Regions from separate parts of the Allobosea sp. GW822-FHT05A11 genome, predicted to be linked through region 3. Evidence: riboswitches for the same ligand, from Rfam matches in the RefSeq annotation. Region 3 holds a riboswitch; each other region holds the start of a gene.
What was found. Region 3 has a riboswitch for thiamine pyrophosphate ahead of thiO (glycine oxidase ThiO). Riboswitches for the same ligand answer to the same signal wherever they lie in the genome.
Positions count from the first base shown of each region.

Region 1 (5,632 bases), on a different contig from region 3:
GCCATGCCCTCGTCTGCAAGCGCCTCCAGCGCCTTGCGCTCGTTTTCACCCATGGCCAGCACCTCGGCGCGCAAATCCTGCGTGATCTTCATCGAGCAGAATTTCGGGCCGCACATCGAGCAGAAATGCGCGACCTTGTGGGCGTCCTTCGGCAAGGTTTCGTCATGGAATTCGCGGGCCGTGTCGGGGTCGAGTGCCAGGTTGAACTGGTCCTCCCAGCGGAAGTCGAAACGGGCGCGGCTGACCGCGTCGTCCCGGATCTTCGCCGCCGGATGGCCCTTGGCGAGATCGGCGGCATGGGCCGCGATCCGGTAGGTGATGACGCCGGTCTTGACGTCGTCGCGGTTCGGGAGACCCAGATGCTCCTTCGGCGTGACGTAGCAGAGCATGGCGCAACCATACCAGCCGATCATCGCAGCCCCGATGCCCGAGGTGATGTGGTCATAGCCCGGCGCGATGTCGGTGGTCAGCGGTCCAAGCGTATAGAACGGCGCCTCGCCGCATTCGCGCAATTGCTTGTCCATGTTCTCCTTGATCTTGTGCATCGGCACATGGCCGGGGCCCTCGATCATCACCTGGCAGCCCTTGTCCCAGGCGATCTTGGTGAGCTCGCCCAAGGTCTCCAGCTCGGCGAACTGGGCGCGGTCATTGGCATCGGCGATCGAGCCGGGCCGCAGGCCGTCGCCGAGCGAGAACGAAACGTCGTAGCGGCGCATGATCTCGCAGATCTCGTCGAAGCGCTCGTAGAGGAAGCTTTCCTTGTGATGCGCAAGGCACCAGCGCGCCATGATCGAGCCGCCGCGCGAGACGATGCCGGTGACGCGGTTCGCCGTCAGCGGGACGTAAGGCAGGCGCACGCCGGCATGGATGGTGAAATAGTCGACGCCCTGCTCGGCCTGCTCGATCAGCGTGTCCTTGAACACCTCCCAGTCGAGCTTGATCGGATCGCCGCCGACCTTCTCCAGCGCCTGGTAGATCGGCACGGTGCCGATCGGCACCGGCGAATTCCTGAGGATCCAGGAACGGATGTTGTGGATGTTGCGGCCGGTGGAGAGGTCCATCACCGTGTCGGCGCCCCAGCGGATCGCCCAGACCAGCTTCTCGACCTCCTCGGCGGCGCCCGACGTCACAGCCGAGTTGCCGATATTGGCGTTGATCTTGACCAGGAAATTGCGGCCGATCGCCATCGGCTCCAGCTCGGGGTGGTTGATATTCGCGGGGATGATCGCTCGGCCGCGCGCGATCTCGTCGCGGACGAATTCGGGCGTGACGAATTCCGGGACGCTGGCGCCGAAGCTCTCGCCATCGGCATGGCGTTCGCGCGCGCCCTCCAGCATGGCGGCCCGGCCGAGATTCTCGCGATGCGCGACATAGATCATCTCGGGGGTGACGATGCCGGCCTTCGCGAACTCGTATTGCGTCGTCATCTGGCCTGGCTTCGCCTCGAGGATCGGACGCTCAGCCGGACAGGCGGGAACGAGCTGCGCTTCGCTGATATGGCCGTTATCGGCGGCCGTCACAGCGCGTCCGGGCACAGTCTGGAAGCCACGCGCATCGAGCCAGGCGCGGCGCGGCTGATTGAGGCCGGCATTGAGATCGATCTTCGCATCGGTCTCGGTGAAGGGCCCGGACGGATCGTAGAGCCGTACCGGTGGCTCGGCATCCGTCGTCAGCACGACCTCGCGGAAGGGCACGCGCATCTCGGGATGCTCGGGCGCCGCGACATAGATCTTGCGCGAGCCGATGATCGGCCCGGTCGTCACGCTCTGGGGAGCGGTCTTGACGCTGTTCTTCTGGGGTTTTGCGTGGGCATTCATAAGGGGATCTCCTCCTTGGTACAGGTCAGGAGATCCGGCGTCGAAGCGGTTCAAGCGCTGTGATGCGGGTGCAGGCCAAGGCTGCACCGCGTTCCAGTCCCTCCGCCGGTATGACCCGGATCAGGTTCGATGGGTTCAGCTTCGAAAGCCGTCTCAGCCCTTGCGGGCACCCCTCGGAACGCGGACGAGGTTAGGCGCAGCGCCGCCGCTTGGCAACGGGCTGTGCAAAGGTCTGGTCGGATTGGACGGAGGGCTCAGACAGTCAGGTCGACCAGCGTGCCCTGCCCGGCCGGCAGCGCGGCTTGCGTCTGCTCGGCGCTCTGCTGGAGCATGGCGACCAGAGCCTGATCGGCCTGCGCATTCTGCCTGAGCATCTCGACGGACAGCGCCTGCTGGGTCGAGGCGGCCTGCATCGTGACGATGCTCTGGGCAAGGGAAACGGTGTCGCTCATGGCGGGCACCCTAGCCGGGCAACCCTACCAAATCCTCAACCCGGTTGCTCAAGGTGCGATGATCGAGGGCACCGGCTTGGGCATCGGCGGATCGCGCTCGGGCCGGACCTGCGCCTTGTCCTCGCCGGTACCGCGCTTTTCGTCGCGGGGCGCCATAGTGTTGGGCGTCGTCGGACGAGCCGCCTCCCCCGATCGCGGCGCCGGCGGCACGCCGGGAGCCTGCGGTCTGGCCGGAGGCGATACCGTCTGGGCCTGCACCGGCACTGCACCAGGCAGGCTGGCGGCCAGCAATCCAGCCAGAACCGGAACGAACTTTCTCATGGCGGCATCTCCCTTCGGCCTGGACCATTGCTTGTCGCATTTTCTTCACGCGAACCGGTGCCCACCTCGCTTGAAAATGCTCTGTCCTCCGCAAATGAAACAGGCGCAGGGAACGGGTGTTCCCTGCGCCTGCGGAAGAGCGGGGCTGCCTGGAGAGCCGCCCCGCCCGGGTGTCACTGGTTCTGGCCGTTGAGCAGCGGCGTGATGCGCCGGAGCGTGACGCGCCGATTCTCGCGGGAAGCCTCCTGCGTGTTCACCTTCAGATACTGCTCGCCATAGCCCTGGGTCGTCAGGTTTTCCGGCGGGATCTGGAAGTCGCGCGTCAGGATCTCCGCGACCGACTGCGCCCGGCGATCGGAGAGCGAGAGATTGTCGATATCGGCGCCGACAGCGTCGGTGTGGCCTTCGACGAGGAAGACCTCGTTGGGCGAGCGCTGCAGCGCGCGCTTCACCGAATCCGCGATCACCGAAAGGCGGCGCGCCTGATCCTGCCCCACCTGCCAGGAGCCGGTATCGAAATTAATCGTATCGATATCGACGCTGCGCATGCGGGCGCGCAGATCCGGCGAGTAGCGGACCTCGTCCAGCGTGTAGCGGCGCGGAATCGCGGCGATCGGCGGGGCGATGATCGTCTCGTAGATCAGGTCCTCGTCGGCCTGGTCCGCATCGACGATATAGCGCTCGCGCGGGATCGGCAGCGGCGGCGGCGGGAGCACGACGACATCATCGGCAAAGCGCCCCGGACGGTCGCGCAGCGTGTTGTCGATGATGATCACCTCGCGGTTGTCGCGGTCGATGCGCGTGCGGCGGATCAGCCGGCCCTGCTCGTCCGTGACGGTGACGATCCGCGTGCCGTCGGGGCGCTCGAAGATCGTGCGGTTCTCGTCGCCACGGCGTTCGGAGCGGCCCTGCCAGCCGAGATCGCGGAAGCGCTGGTCCTCGTCGCGGCGGATGATGGCGCGGCCGTCATCGTCGCGGATGATGGTGCGGCCGGGCTCACGGATGATGGTGAGGTCGCCCTCGCGCTGCTCCCGCCGCTCGCGACGGATGTCGTCGAAGCGCTCGGCGCCCTGCGTCGCCATGATGCCACCGATGACGCCGGCGCCGAGGCCGATCGCACCGGCCACGCCCGGCGAGATGCCGCCGCGGCGGCCCTCACGCTGGGGCGGCTGGCCGGGGGCTCCGGCCGGCGGCTGGCCCGGAATGGCGCCCGGCTGCGCGGGAGCAGCCGTACCTGGCGCTCCCCCGGAAGGCATACCGGGAGCCGTGCGTCCCGGCTGGACCGGCGCGGCACCGGCGGGCGGCGTCGGGACTGCGGCGCCCGGCTGTGCAGGAGCCGGAGCGCCCGGCGCCCCGGCCGGAGGTGTTCCCGGAGCCGGGCGCGACGGCCGCGTCGGAGCCGTCCCTGCAGGCGGCGTCGGAACGGTCGCATCCGGCTGGACGGGAGCACCGGGCTGCGGCGCCGCGGCCGGCGGGCGCTGCCGGCCCGGCGCAGCCGAAGGCGGAACGGCCGGGCCGCCACGCGGAACCGCAGAGGGCGGCGCGCCGGCGCCGGGCTGGGACGGAACGGCCGGCGCCGTCGCAGGCGGCGTTCCCGGCGGGCGGGGCTGGGTCGGCGCAGCCGAGGGCGGAACCGACGGACCACCTCGCGGAACCGCAGAGGGCGGCGCGCCGGCACCGGGCTGGGACGGAGCGGCCGGCGCCGTCGCAGGCGGCGTTCCCGGCGGGCGGGACTGGGTCGGCGCAGCCGAAGGCGGAACAGCCGGGCCGCCACGCGGAACGGTTGATGGCGATGCGCCGGCCGGCGGCGCGGGCGGCTGAGGCGCGGTACGCGGCGCCGCGGGCACCGTCGGCTCGGCCGGCGGGCGCGGTGGTGTCGGGCGGGCGGCCGGGGCCTCCCGGGGAGATGGCGCGGCATTCGGCGTGGGGCGAGGCGCAGCAGGCACCTCACGCGGCATCGCCGGGCGCTCGGGCTGCGGACGCGCGGCCGGGGGCTCGGCGCGCGGCGCGGGCATGACGGAAGGCTGCGGCCGGGGTGCCGCCGGAGCGGGCTGCATCTGCGGCGGGCGCGGCGCATGCGGCTGGGCGGGGGCGCTCGGGGCAGCAGGGCGTTCCGGGCCACGCTGACCGGGCTGTGCGCCTGGCTGCTGCGGGCGCCGCGGCCCGCGCGGATCATCCTTGTCTCCGGGGGCGGGGGCCTGTGCGACCCGGTATCCGGCCTCGGCGAAGGCCTGCCCGGCTTGCGAAAGGACGAGGGCCGGCAGGACGGTCCCGACCAGCAACCAGCGTTTCGTGCGCATTTTCTTTTCCCGTCGTTCGTTTCAACGTGCAGATATCAGGCCGCCTCCGGCCTGAACCCCCGATGAAGCGAAAACGGCAGGAATCGGGCAGCGGTTCCGCCGCCCTGCCGATTTAGATGCCGGCCTCAGCCTTCACATAGGCCGCGATCTCGGCATGGGTCGCGAACCAGCAATCGCCCTTCGCCTTGGCCAGCCGGACCAGCTCCTCGAGTATCCAGAAGCGCGAGCGATAGGTGATGACATGCGGATGCATGGTCAGCAGGAAGAGCCCGCCATCCGCATAGGCGCCCTCGAACTCGCGGCGGAAGATGTCGAAGACCGCTTCCGGCGACGTATAGGGCCGGAGCGCCTGGAAGCGGTTCATGCTGAGATAGGGTGCGTCGTCGCGGATCCACTCGACCGGCAGCTCGACGATGCCGGTCGCCTCACCCTTCTCGACAATCTCGTAGGGATCGTCATCGGCGAAGAGCGAGCTGTCGTAGAGCAGGCCGAGCTCGCGCTCGATCGCAAGCGTCACCTCGGAAAAGTCCCAGGACGGGGTGCGCATGCCGACCGGGCGGATGCCGGTGACCTTCTCCAGCGTATCGGCCGAGCGCAGATGCAGTTCGCGCTCGTTTGCGGCCGGCACCGCCGTGTTGACCTCGTGAATCCAGCCGTGGAGGCCGATCTCATGGCCGGCACCGACGATGCGGCGCTGCTCTTCAGGATAGAGCAGGGCGGTGACGGCGGGCACGAAAAAGCT
Region 1 is NZ_JBXAMI010000006.1:159,227-164,858, forward strand. Features, by position in the region: gene thiC (phosphomethylpyrimidine synthase ThiC) at 1-1,817, opposite strand, end outside; TPP riboswitch at 1,897-2,001, opposite strand; gene AC1RLU_RS20445 (hypothetical protein) at 2,072-2,269, opposite strand; gene AC1RLU_RS20450 (hypothetical protein) at 2,318-2,590, opposite strand; gene AC1RLU_RS20455 (OmpA family protein) at 2,764-3,846, opposite strand; gene AC1RLU_RS20460 (hypothetical protein) at 3,857-4,411, shown strand; gene AC1RLU_RS20465 (polysaccharide deacetylase family protein) at 5,003-5,632, opposite strand, start outside.
Region 1: it holds a riboswitch for thiamine pyrophosphate, as region 3 does, so the genes downstream of both, thiC (phosphomethylpyrimidine synthase ThiC) here and thiO (glycine oxidase ThiO) in region 3, are expected to answer to the same signal.

Region 2 (5,632 bases), on a different contig from region 3:
GCGGCTGTCGAGCGCCTCTCGCGCGATCACGCCGAAGCCGATCTTGTGGCCATGCGGCAGGAAGCGCGTGGTGATCGGCAGCTTGGCGCGCAGGGCCGTCAGCGTCTCGTTGCCGCCATAGGCCATGACGGTGTCCGCCTCGCGCAAGAAGACCGGCTCGGCCGCCGCTTCGCCGCCCTTCCACCAGGTGATCGCGAGGCATTCGCCGATCTCGGGATCGATCTCGGCCAGCAGGCTCGCGAACCAGCCGGCGGTCAGCGGCTCGGCCGAGGCGAGCTTGCCGACACCGCCGGCCTTGACCAGCAATCCGCAGATCAGGCTCCAGAGCGAGAGCGCGGGCACATTGCCGGCCCAGATATGGAGCAGAAGCCCCGGCCCATGGGCGCGCAGATAGCCGCCCTTGGGCGTCGGCTGGAAACGGTCGAGCACGCCGGGATTGGCGAAATCCTCGGCAAGGAAGCGCAGGAGCTGCGGCTTGCGGAAGGTCTTGAGATAGCCGGTCAGGCCAAGGCGCACCGTCTCGCGATCATAGCCGGTGACGATCGGCAGCAGATGTTCAGCCTTGCGCCGCAGCGGGTGCTCGCGATCGAGCAAGCGCGCGATGGCGGCATCGATCGCCGTGACGATGCGGGCTGTCTCCATCCGCTTCAGCCGGGCGCGCGCGTTGTCGCGCACGTGAGCACAGAGCGCCGCGGCCTGCACTTCGTCGAGCTCCGGCAGCGCGATGGCGACGCTCTCGCCCCAGGCGCTATGGCTAACTTCGCGCCAGCGCAGCGCCGCGCGGTTCAGGCCCGGCAGATGACCCGCATGCTCGATCACCGTCGTCAGCCTCGTGCCGCTGCGAGGAATTCGGCGACGGCGACCGAGCAGCCCTTCGAGGCCTCGCCATCGACGCGGCCGAGCAGCTTGAATCCGCCGGGCACGATCTCGCCGGCATCCTCGGTCAGGATCGCCGCGACGCAATTGAAATGGGCGAGGTCGTGATGGACGATCACGCCGCGCTCGCCTTCGGGCAGGTCCGCGCCGGTCAGCGGGTCGACGACGCGGCTGCGGATCCAGTGCGGGCCGGATTTGACCGACGGGCAGACGGCATTGCCGTCGTCATAGAGCTGTGAGCTCAGCTCAGTCATCCCGTACATGTTGATGCAGGACGCGCGCGGCACGCCGAAGGCGGCGCTGAGCCCGTCATAGAATTCGTCGGGCCCGAGTTCGCGCGACTGGCCCTTGAAGCCGCCGGTATCGAGGATGCGGCTGCCCTCCGGCAGGGCGAAGCGTCGGCCGCTGGCCGCGAGCGCGTCCAGCACGGGCACGAAGGAATAGCTCGCGCCGAGCAGGGCATAGGGCTCACCGCTTGTCTCAGCCTGCTCCAGTGCCGACAGAAGACCGTCGAGATCGAGCCCGGCGGCATCGATGAAGGTCTCGGAATCCGCCGTGCCGCATTCGCGCTTGGCGAGCGAGAGATAGGTGGCGAGCGAGGAATTCGGCAGCTCCGCCTCGTTGGGGAAGAGGATGCCCATGCGGATGCGCTCGCGGCCCTGCATGAAGCGCGCGCGGAAATTCGCCAGCATCGAGCGCTTCCAGACGTCGAGCGTCGGATGGTAGCTGCGGCCGCGGATGCCTTGCGTGGTGCCGCTGGTCATGAAGACGTGGCTTGCGGCTTCCGGCGGGCTGCAGCTCAGCGTCAGGTCCTTGAAGGCGGTGATCGGCACGGCCGGGATATCGCGCCAACGCCGGACCGAGAGCGGCGTGCGGCCGCGCTGCAGGCAGAAGCGCTTATAGGGCTCGTTGTTGCGGAACTGATAGGCGAAGACCTTGAGCGCCACGGCCTCGAATTCGGCTTCCGATGCGTCGGGAAGCGCGATGAACGCCAGGAGCGCCGCGATGATCTCGGCTTGCGTCACTTGAAGCCACTCCGTTCGGACGCACACGGCGAAGCCGGGGCGTCGATCGCTGGAGGATCACGAGCGCAAGCTGGAATCAGGGCCTCAAGGCCGCATGTCCCGCATCCCTACGCCGGTATGATCCGGATCAGGTTCGGAGGGTCACCGCGTTGCCTAAGGCTCGAAAGCCCAGCCGGCGGAATCTCAGCCTCCTAGCGAGGCCCCCCTGGGAACGGGAGCAGATGACGAGCGGCGGGCCTTGCTGTCAAGCGATAACGGAGCGGGGCGGGTATCCGTAAGGGGCTTGCCGAGAGAGCCCGGCATCTCCCGCTCAGCCGGCGATATCCCGGGCCATCCGCATGAGGTACTGGCCGTAATCGCCCTTGGCGAGCTTCTCGCCGAGCCGTGTCAGCTGTGCCGTCGAGATCCAGCCCTGTCGTGCCGCGATCTCTTCGGGGCAGGCGATGCGCAGGCCCTGGCGGCTTTCGAGGGTCCGGACGAACTCGCCGGCTTCCAGCAGGCTGTCGGGCGTGCCGGTATCGAGCCAGGCGAAGCCGCGGCCCATCGATTCCACCGAGAGCTGGCCGCGCTCCAGATAGATCCGGTTGACGTCGGTGATTTCGAGCTCGCCGCGCGCCGAGGGCTTCAGCGACCGGGCGATCTCGACCACCTCGGCATCGTAGAAGTAAAGGCCGGTGACGGCCCAGCTCGACTTGGGAACCTCGGGCTTTTCCTCGATCGAAACCGCCTTGCCGGTCTGGTCGAAGGCGACGACGCCGTACCGCTCGGGATCGCGGACATGGTAGGCGAAGACGGTCGCGCCCTCCGTGCGGGCCGTCGCCCGGGCCATCATCTCCGGCAGGCTGTGGCCGTAATAGAGATTGTCGCCAAGAACGAGGGCGGAGGGCTCGCCGGCGACGAAATCGGCGCCGATCAGGTAGGCCTGCGCCAGCCCGCCGGGATGCGGCTGCTCGGCATAGGTGAGGCTCATGCCCCAGTCCGAGCCGTCGCCGAGCAGGCGCTTGAAATGCGGCAGATCGTGCGGCGTCGAGATGATCAGGACGTCGCGGATGCCGGCGAGCATCAGCGTCGAGAGCGGGTAGTAGATCATCGGCTTGTCGTAGACGGGCAGGAGCTGCTTCGACATCGCCAGCGTCATCGGGTGCAGCCGGGTGCCGGAACCGCCGGCCAGGATGATGCCCTTCATCGTTACCTCTGGTCCTTGGCCTGATCTTCGAGAAGTCGTGCGACGCAAGGCCGGAGCGAGCTTTGCCATTCCGGCAGCCGCACCTCATGGGCGAGCGCGAGCTTGCCGCAATCGAGCCGGGAATTGGTGGGCCGGCGCGCCGGCGTCGGATAATCGGCCGTGGCGATGCGCCTGACCCTGACCGGTGCGCGGCCATGCCGTTCGCGCTCGGCGAAGATCGCCTCGGCGACATCGGCCCAGACGGCTTCGCCCGCCGCGCTCATGTGGAACACGCCGCGCAAGTCCGCATCATCCGCCCGCGCAGTCAGGTTGCGCGCCACGGTGAAGATCGCATCGGCGATGTCGAGCGCGCTGGTCGGGCATCCCGCCTGGTCGGCGACGACGCCGACCTCGTCGCGCGTTTCGGCGAGGCGCAGCATCGTCTTGACGAAGTTCTTGCCGAAGGGGCTGTAGATCCAGGCCGTGCGCAGGATGGCGTGGTTGTCGGTGGCGGCCGCGACGGCCTGCTCGCCGGCGAGCTTGCTCGCGCCATAGGCCGAGATCGGGCCGGTCGCATCGTCTTCGCGATAGGGCCGGTCGAGCGCACCGTCGAAGACATAGTCGGTCGAGAGCTGGATCATGGGGATGCCCAGCGCCGCTGCAGCACGCGCCGCTTCGCCGGCAGCCTCGCCATTGACGCGCATGGCGAGTTCGGGCTCGCTCTCGGCCTGATCCACGACGGTATAGGCGGCCGTGTTGACGATCACGTCGGGCCTCGCCGAACGCAGGGCCGGCGCGACCGTCTTCGGGACGGCGAGGTCGAGATCGGGCCGGCGCAGCGCGATGACCTCGACGCCGACGGGCACGCGCTCCAGCATGGCGCAGACGACCTGGCCGGTCCAACCGGTGACGGCGATGCGAAGTGTCATCAGTCGAAATACCGCAGCATCTCGGCGAGGTGCGGATGCTTGCGGTCCTTGTCGGAGAGGGTGAGGCCCGAGAGCGGCAGGCGCCAGTCGATGCCGAGCGCCGGGTCGTCGAAGGCAAGGCCGTGATCGTTCGCGGGCGCATAAGGAGCGGTGACCTTGTAGAGCACCTCGGTATCCGGCTCGAGCGTGACGAAGCCATGGGCGAAGCCGATGGGGACGAGGAGCTGCCTCCAGTTCTCGGCGGAGAGCTCGACCGCGACATGCTTGCCGAAGCTGGGCGAGGAGGCCCGGATATCGACGGCGACATCGAGGATGCGCCCGCGCGTGACCCGCACCAGCTTGTCCTGCGCGCAGGGCGGGGACTGGAAATGCAGGCCGCGCAGCGTTCCGACCGGGGCCGACAGAGACTGATTGTCCTGAACGAAATCGAGATCGAGCCCGGCCTCGGCAAAGGCGTTGCGGCTCCAGGTTTCCGAGAAGAAACCGCGATGGTCGCCGAACTTCTTCGGCGTGATGATCTTGACGGCGGGGATCGCCGTGTCTTCGACGTTCAGCATGTCTTCCCCCCGCTCAGGCCGCGCCGAGGCGTTCGCCACGATAGGTGCCGGAACGGATGTCGCCCCACCATGCCGGATTGGCGAGATACCATTCGACCGTGCGGCGCAGGCCCGTCTCGAAGGTCTCCTTCGGTGTCCAGCCAAGCTCGCGGCCGATCTTGCCGGCGTCGATCGCATAGCGTGCATCATGGCCCGGTCGGTCGGTGACATAGCTGATCAGACGTTCGCGCGGACCCTTCGAGTCGGGTCGGAGTTCGTCGAGGAGGGCGCAGATGGTCTTCACCACCTCGATATTGGTCTTCTCGTTATGGCCGCCGATATTGTAGCTCTCGCCCAGCTTGCCGGTGGTCGCGACGGTGATCAGCGCATCGGCATGGTCGTCGACATAGAGCCAGTCGCGCACATTGAGCCCGTTGCCGTAGACCGGCAGCTTCTTGCCCTCGAGCGCATTGATGATCATCAGCGGGATCAGCTTCTCGGGGAAATGATAGGGCCCGTAATTGTTCGAGCAGTTGGTCATCACCACCGGCAGGCCGTAGGTATGGTGCCAGGCGCGGACGAGATGGTCCGACGCCGCCTTGGAGGCAGAGTAGGGCGAGTTCGGCTGATAGGCCGTGTCCTCGCGGAAGAAGCCGTCAGCACCCAGCGAACCGAAGACCTCGTCGGTCGAGATATGGTGGAAGCGGAAGCGCCCCTTGCGCTCCTCCGGCAGCCCCCGGAAATGCCGCAGAGCTTCCTGCAGCAGCATGAACGAGCCGACGACATTGGTCTCGATGAAGGCGGCCGGTCCGTCTATCGAGCGGTCGACATGGCTCTCGGCTGCCAGATGCATGACGATATCGGGCTGGAAATCGGCGAAGATCGCCTTCATCCGCTCCCCGTCGCCGATATCGGCCTGTTCGAACCGGTAGCGGTTGCTGCCGGAGACCGGTTCCAGCGAGGCGAGGTTGCCGGCATAGGTCAGCTTGTCGACGACGCAGACCTCGTGCTCCGTCTCGCCGATCAGCTTGCGCACCACCGCCGAGCCGATGAAGCCGGCGCCGCCGGTCACGAGAAATCTCAGAGGCATAAGAGGTAATC
Region 2 is NZ_JBXAMI010000003.1:875,466-881,097, reverse strand. Features, by position in the region: gene AC1RLU_RS13665 (acyl-CoA reductase) at 1-819, opposite strand, end outside; gene AC1RLU_RS13660 (LuxE/PaaK family acyltransferase) at 825-1,901, opposite strand; TPP riboswitch at 1,988-2,118, opposite strand; gene rfbA (glucose-1-phosphate thymidylyltransferase RfbA) at 2,212-3,087, opposite strand; gene rfbD (dTDP-4-dehydrorhamnose reductase) at 3,090-3,995, opposite strand; gene rfbC (dTDP-4-dehydrorhamnose 3,5-epimerase) at 3,995-4,552, opposite strand; gene rfbB (dTDP-glucose 4,6-dehydratase) at 4,566-5,621, opposite strand.
Region 2: it holds a riboswitch for thiamine pyrophosphate, as region 3 does, so the genes downstream of both, AC1RLU_RS13660 (LuxE/PaaK family acyltransferase) here and thiO (glycine oxidase ThiO) in region 3, are expected to answer to the same signal.

Region 3 (5,632 bases):
TTCGGGCAGGATCTCGGCGAGGTCGCGCTGATCCCGCGCACCGGCGGCATCTTCCAGATCCATTATGACGGCGAGCTGATCTGGGACCGCAAGGCCGATGGCGGCTTCCCGGATTCGAAGGTGCTGAAGCAGCGCGTGCGCGACCGGCTCGACCCCGAACGCAGCCTCGGCCATGTCGACGGGCACACGATGTCGGCCGAGGCGGAGAGCTGAGACGCCCTTTCGTTGGCCGTCATGCTCGGGCTTGACCCGAGTATCTCGGAAACCAGTGCCTTCTCGTCATGAGATTCTCGGGTCGAAGGTTCGCTCCGCCCGAGAATGACGCCCTCTCAGGCCGCGTGCTTCCGCGTCGCCGCAACCCAGGCCTTCAGCCGGCCTTCGGGATCGGCGTTCAGCGTGATGTCGGTCACCGCCGCGACGATATCGGCGCCGGCCTCGAACACACCCGGCGCCCGCTCCAGCGAGATGCCGCCGATGCCGACCAGCGGCAGGTCGCCGATGCGGCGCTTCCAGTCGCCGAGCCGCTCGAGGCCCTGCGGGCCGAAGCGCATCTGCTTCAGGATCGTCGGATAGACGGGACCGAGCGCGACATAATCAGGCTTCGCCGCCAGCGCGCGCTCCAGCTCCGGCTCGTCATGGCTGCTGATGCCGAGCTTCAGGCCGGCCTTGCGGATCGCATCGAGATCGGCCTCGTCGAGATCCTCCTGGCCGAGATGCAGCCAGTCGCACCCCTCGGCGATGGCGAGCTTCCAGTAGTCGTTGACGACGAGCACGCAGCCGGCCGCGGCGCAAAGCGTCTTCGCCCGCGCGATCTCGCGGGCGATCTCGGTCTCGGGCCGGTCCTTGACGCGCAACTGCACCAGCTTGACGCCGAGCGGCAGCATCCGCTCCAGCCAGTCGGCGCTGTCGAAGATGGGGTAGAACGGATCGAGCTTCATGCGGGAGCGATCTTTCAGGCCAGGAAGGCTTTGCCCATGACGGGCGTGGAGGGAGCGGCCATGTCGCGCGCCTCGATCGGTTGCGCGGCAAAAGCCTGACGACCGGCGCGGATGGCGAGCGAGAAGGCCTCCGCCATCGCGGCGGGATCGCCCGCCTTGGCGACTGCGGTATTGAGCAGGATGCCGTCATAACCCATCTCCATCGCCTGCGCGGCATGGGACGGCAGGCCGATGCCGGCATCGACGACAAGCGGCACATCCGGGAAATGCTGGCGCAGGCTGCGCAGGCCATAGGGGTTGTTGAGCCCCCTGCCCGACCCGATCGGCGCACCCCATGGCATCAGCACCTCGCAGCCGGCATCGAGCAGGCGCCCGCCGACCACGAGATCCTCGGTCGTGTAGGGAAAAACCTTGAAGCCGTCATCGGCGAGAATGCGCGCGGCCTCGACCAGCGCGATCACGTCCGGCTGGAGCGTGTCGTCCTCGCCGATCACCTCGAGCTTGATCCAGTCGGTACCGAAGACCTCGCGCGCCATCTGCGCCGTGGTCACGGCTTCCTTGACGGTGTGGCAGCCGGCCGTGTTCGGGAGCACCTTGACGCCGAGCTCGCGGATCAGCGCCCAAAAGGCCTGGCCGGCCCCCCCGGAGGATTCCCGCCGCAGCGAAACGGTGACGACCTCGGCGCCCGAACGCTTCACCGCCTCGGCCAGGATCGCGGGCGACGGGTATTGCGCCGTGCCGAGGAACAGCGGGTTCTGCGGCTCGAAGCCATAGAAGGACGCCATCTCAGCCTCCCTGCATCGGCGCGACGATCTCGATGCGGTCGCCTTCGCTTAGGGCCGTTTCGGCGCGCTTGCGGGCCGGCACGAAATCGCCGTTCACCGCGGTCGCGACGATGCGGCCGCCGAAGCCCAGCTCCGCCAGCGCCTCGGCCAGCGTCTTCGCCGCGACGTCCTGCGGGGCGCCATTAAGCAGCAAGGTCATGCAGCATCTCCGGTGTTGCTTGCGGGTTCAGCACGGCATCCGCCGCCATCCGCGCCATGGCGGGGCTGAGCAGGAAGCCGTGGCGATAGAGCCCGTTGACATGGATCACGCGGCCGCGACGCGTCAGCCGCGGCAGGTTGTCGGGAAAGGCTGGGCGGGCATCGGTGCCGATCTCGACCACCTCCGCCTCGCCGAAAGCAGGGTGCAGCGCATAGGCCGCGCCGAGCAGTTCCAGCATGGCGCGAGCGGAGATGCGACGCCGCTCGCCGCTCTCGATCATCGTCGCGCCGACCATGAAGAGCCCGTCCGCGCGCGGGACGATGTAGAGCGGAATGCGCGGATGCAGCAGCCGGACAGGGCGCGACAGGCTGATATCGTCGCTGCGCAGCAGCAGCATCTCGCCTTTTACTCCGCGCAGGCCCGGGAGGACATCACGCGCCGCTAGCCCCCGGCAATCGAGGGCGATATCGGCATCGAGATCGACGGGCTCGACGGCGCTGTTGAAATGGATTGTGCCGCCGTTCGCGAGGAGGCGCTCAGCCAGCGCGGCGATGGCTTCACGCGGATCGAGATGTCCTTCACCCGCAAAGAACAGGCCGCGCGAAAACCGTCCGGCGAGATCGGGCTCGAGCACGGCGATGGCCTCGCCATCGATCTCCTCGAAATGGCTCGTGCGCTGCCCGAAGCGGCGCAATTCCGAACGATCCCGGCTCGGCGCGACCACGAGCGTGCCGTTGCGGACGACCCCACCGGCATGGCGCTCCCACCAGTCGGCCGCCTGCTGGCCGAGCCGGATCACCGGCTCCTCGGCGCTTTCGCCCTCGCACCACGGCGCCAGCATGCCGCCAGCAAACCAGGAACAGGCTTCGGCACCGATGCGCGGACCGCGCTCATGGATGGTGACCTGTGCGCCGCGCGCCAGCAATTCGGTGGCGCAGGCCAGGCCGACGACACCAGCGCCGACCACCGCGACGTTCAGGCTGGAATGAGGGCGTTCTGCCGTCATGCTCTTCCCTGCTCCCGGGAAGGCAGCGGCCTGGGCACGAGCAAAGTGTCTGCGAGCCGAAGACCGTTCCCTTCGCCGGCATTACCCGGATCAGGTACGATGGGTTGGCGCTGACCACGCCTCTCAGCCTCTCGGCACCCCAACGGACAGGCTCAATCTAATGGCTGCCCTGCGGCGGAGCAAGGCGAGCCGGCGCAGGGCTTGGTTGTCAGAGACGCCGCTTTGCGGAGGCCAACTTCTGATGTGCCCTCCCTTCACACGGGAGTGCTCGGTGGCCCACTGAGGAGCATGCACAGGCGAAGCGAAGGAAGTTGCCGACGAGGCTTGTCAAACGGCTCTGCAATCGGGCATAGAGCCTCTCGCCGGAGACGTGGCCGAGAGGCTGAAGGCACTCGTTTGCTAAATGAGCATACCCCACAAGGGTATCGAGGGTTCGAATCCCTCCGTCTCCGCCACTCTTTTTCTGCCCCTCCTTCGTTCGCTTGAACTTGAATTCGCACGCGGTTGCGTCGCACGGGCGCGCGCATTCTCATGCATCGGCGAGCGTCCGATCGGGCCTTGTTCATCGCTGTGGCGATCTCCCAGCCCGGCAGGTGCGCTGGTCGGCGGCTGGATTGGGTCGTCGCGATCAAGCAGGGCCGCCGACCGGCGATGCCGACACCGCAAGCGCGAGGGCCTCACCAGGTTTCCTTGACCGTTTCCATCGCGACATTGGTCGAGGTGTTCGCGACATGGGGCAGGTTCGAGATCTTCTCGCCCAGCACGGCCCGGTAGCGCCGGATATCCGGCGTGCGGATCTTCAGGAGGTAATCGAAGCGGCCCGCGATCATGTGGCACTCCTCGACCTCCCTGATTTTCTTGACCTCCTCGTTGAATTTCGTCAGCGCCTTTTCCGTGGTGTCGGACAGCTTGACCTCGGCGAAGGCGATGTGATCGAGCTTCAGCTTCGCCGGATTGAGCGTCGCCCGGAAGCCTTCGATATAGCCGTCGTCGACAAGCCGGCGGAACCGGATCTGGCACGGCGTCTTGGAGAGGCCGATCCGCGCGCCGAGCTCGGCGATCGAGATCCGGCCATCCTCCCTGAGCACGTCCAAGATCTTGCGATCAAGCGCATCCAAATCGCCTTCGATTGGCATTTCCTTAGGCTTTTTCACTTGCAATCCTCAAATCTGAAGTCTGAACGGACTGCAGGATAACAAAATTTAGACCGCCTGAGAATCGCGCTCATGATAAGCTCCCGCGCAAAGAACGGGAGAGGGTATCGCCCCCGGCCCGTCGCGTTCGAACCCGCCGGGACAAGCCATGAGCCAAGCCACCGCTGCCGCCGCCAACACCGCCTCCAGCCCGGCGCCTTTCGAGGGCTTCGCTCCGCCGATCCGCGAGCAGTCGGCGCTGCGCCAGGCGATCACCGCCGCCTATCGCCGGCCTGAAACGGAGTGCCTTCCGCCCCTGCTGGCGGCTGCGAAGCTGGCGCCAGCGAGCAAGCAGGAGATCGCGCGCACGGGGCGCAAGCTGATCGAGGCGCTGCGGGCCAAGCACAAGGGCACCGGCGTCGAGGGGCTCGTCCAAGAATATTCGCTCTCCAGCCAGGAGGGCGTCGCGCTGATGTGCCTCGCCGAGGCGCTACTGCGCATCCCAGACACCGCGACGCGCGACGCGCTGATCCGCGACAAGATCGCCGATGGCGACTGGAAGTCCCATGTCGGCGGCGGCAAATCGCTCTTCGTCAATGCTGCGACCTGGGGCCTCGTCGTCACCGGCAAGCTGACTTCGACCGTCAATGACCGCAGCCTCGCCGCCGCCCTGACCCGCCTCATCGCTCGCGCGGGCGAGCCGGTGATCCGGCGCGGCGTCGACATGGCGATGCGGATGATGGGCGAGCAGTTCGTCACCGGCGAGACGATCGACGAGGCGCTGAAGCGCGCCCGGCCGCTGGAGGCGCGCGGCTTCCGCTATTCCTACGACATGCTCGGTGAGGCGGCGACCACCGCCGCCGATGCCGCGCGCTACTATCGCGACTACGAGAACGCGATCCACGCTATCGGCCGGGCCGCGAACGGGCGCGGCGTCTTCGAAGGCCCAGGCATCTCGATCAAGCTCTCGGCCCTGCATCCGCGCTATAGCCGCGCGCAGGCTGGCCGCGTCATGAGCGAGCTGCTGCCGCTCGTGCGTGAGCTCGCGCTGATCGCCAAATCCTACGATATCGGCCTCAATATCGATGCCGAGGAAGCCGACCGGCTGGAGCTCTCGCTCGACCTGCTGGAGGCGCTGAGCTTCGATAACGCGCTGCAAGGCTGGAACGGCCTCGGCTTCGTGGTGCAGGCCTATGGCAAGCGCTGCCCCTTCGTGCTCGACTGGATCATCGATCTCGCCCGCCGCTCAGGCCGGCGCATGATGGTGCGCCTCGTCAAGGGCGCCTATTGGGATGCCGAGATCAAGCGCGCTCAGGTCGACGGGCTCGCCGATTTCCCGGTCTATACCCGCAAGGTCCATACCGACGTCGCCTATGTCGCCTGCGCCCGCAAGCTGCTGGCAGCTCCCGACGCGATCTTCCCGCAATTTGCGACGCATAACGCCCAGACGCTGGCGACGATCTACCACCTCGCCGACAGCGACTTCGCGGTCGGCAAATACGAGTTCCAGTGCCTGCACGGCATGGGCGAGCCGCTCTATGACGAGGTCGTCGGCAAGGACAATCTCGACC
Region 3 is NZ_JBXAMI010000002.1:766,605-772,236, forward strand. Features, by position in the region: gene AC1RLU_RS08880 (Rdx family protein) at 1-213, shown strand, start outside; gene AC1RLU_RS08885 (thiamine phosphate synthase) at 330-938, opposite strand; gene AC1RLU_RS08890 (thiazole synthase) at 953-1,723, opposite strand; gene thiS (sulfur carrier protein ThiS) at 1,725-1,922, opposite strand; gene thiO (glycine oxidase ThiO) at 1,906-2,901, opposite strand; TPP riboswitch at 2,979-3,080, opposite strand; tRNA gene AC1RLU_RS08905 (tRNA-Ser) at 3,293-3,383, shown strand; gene AC1RLU_RS08910 (Lrp/AsnC family transcriptional regulator) at 3,606-4,064, opposite strand; gene putA (trifunctional transcriptional regulator/proline dehydrogenase/L-glutamate gamma-semialdehyde dehydrogenase) at 4,231-5,632, shown strand, end outside.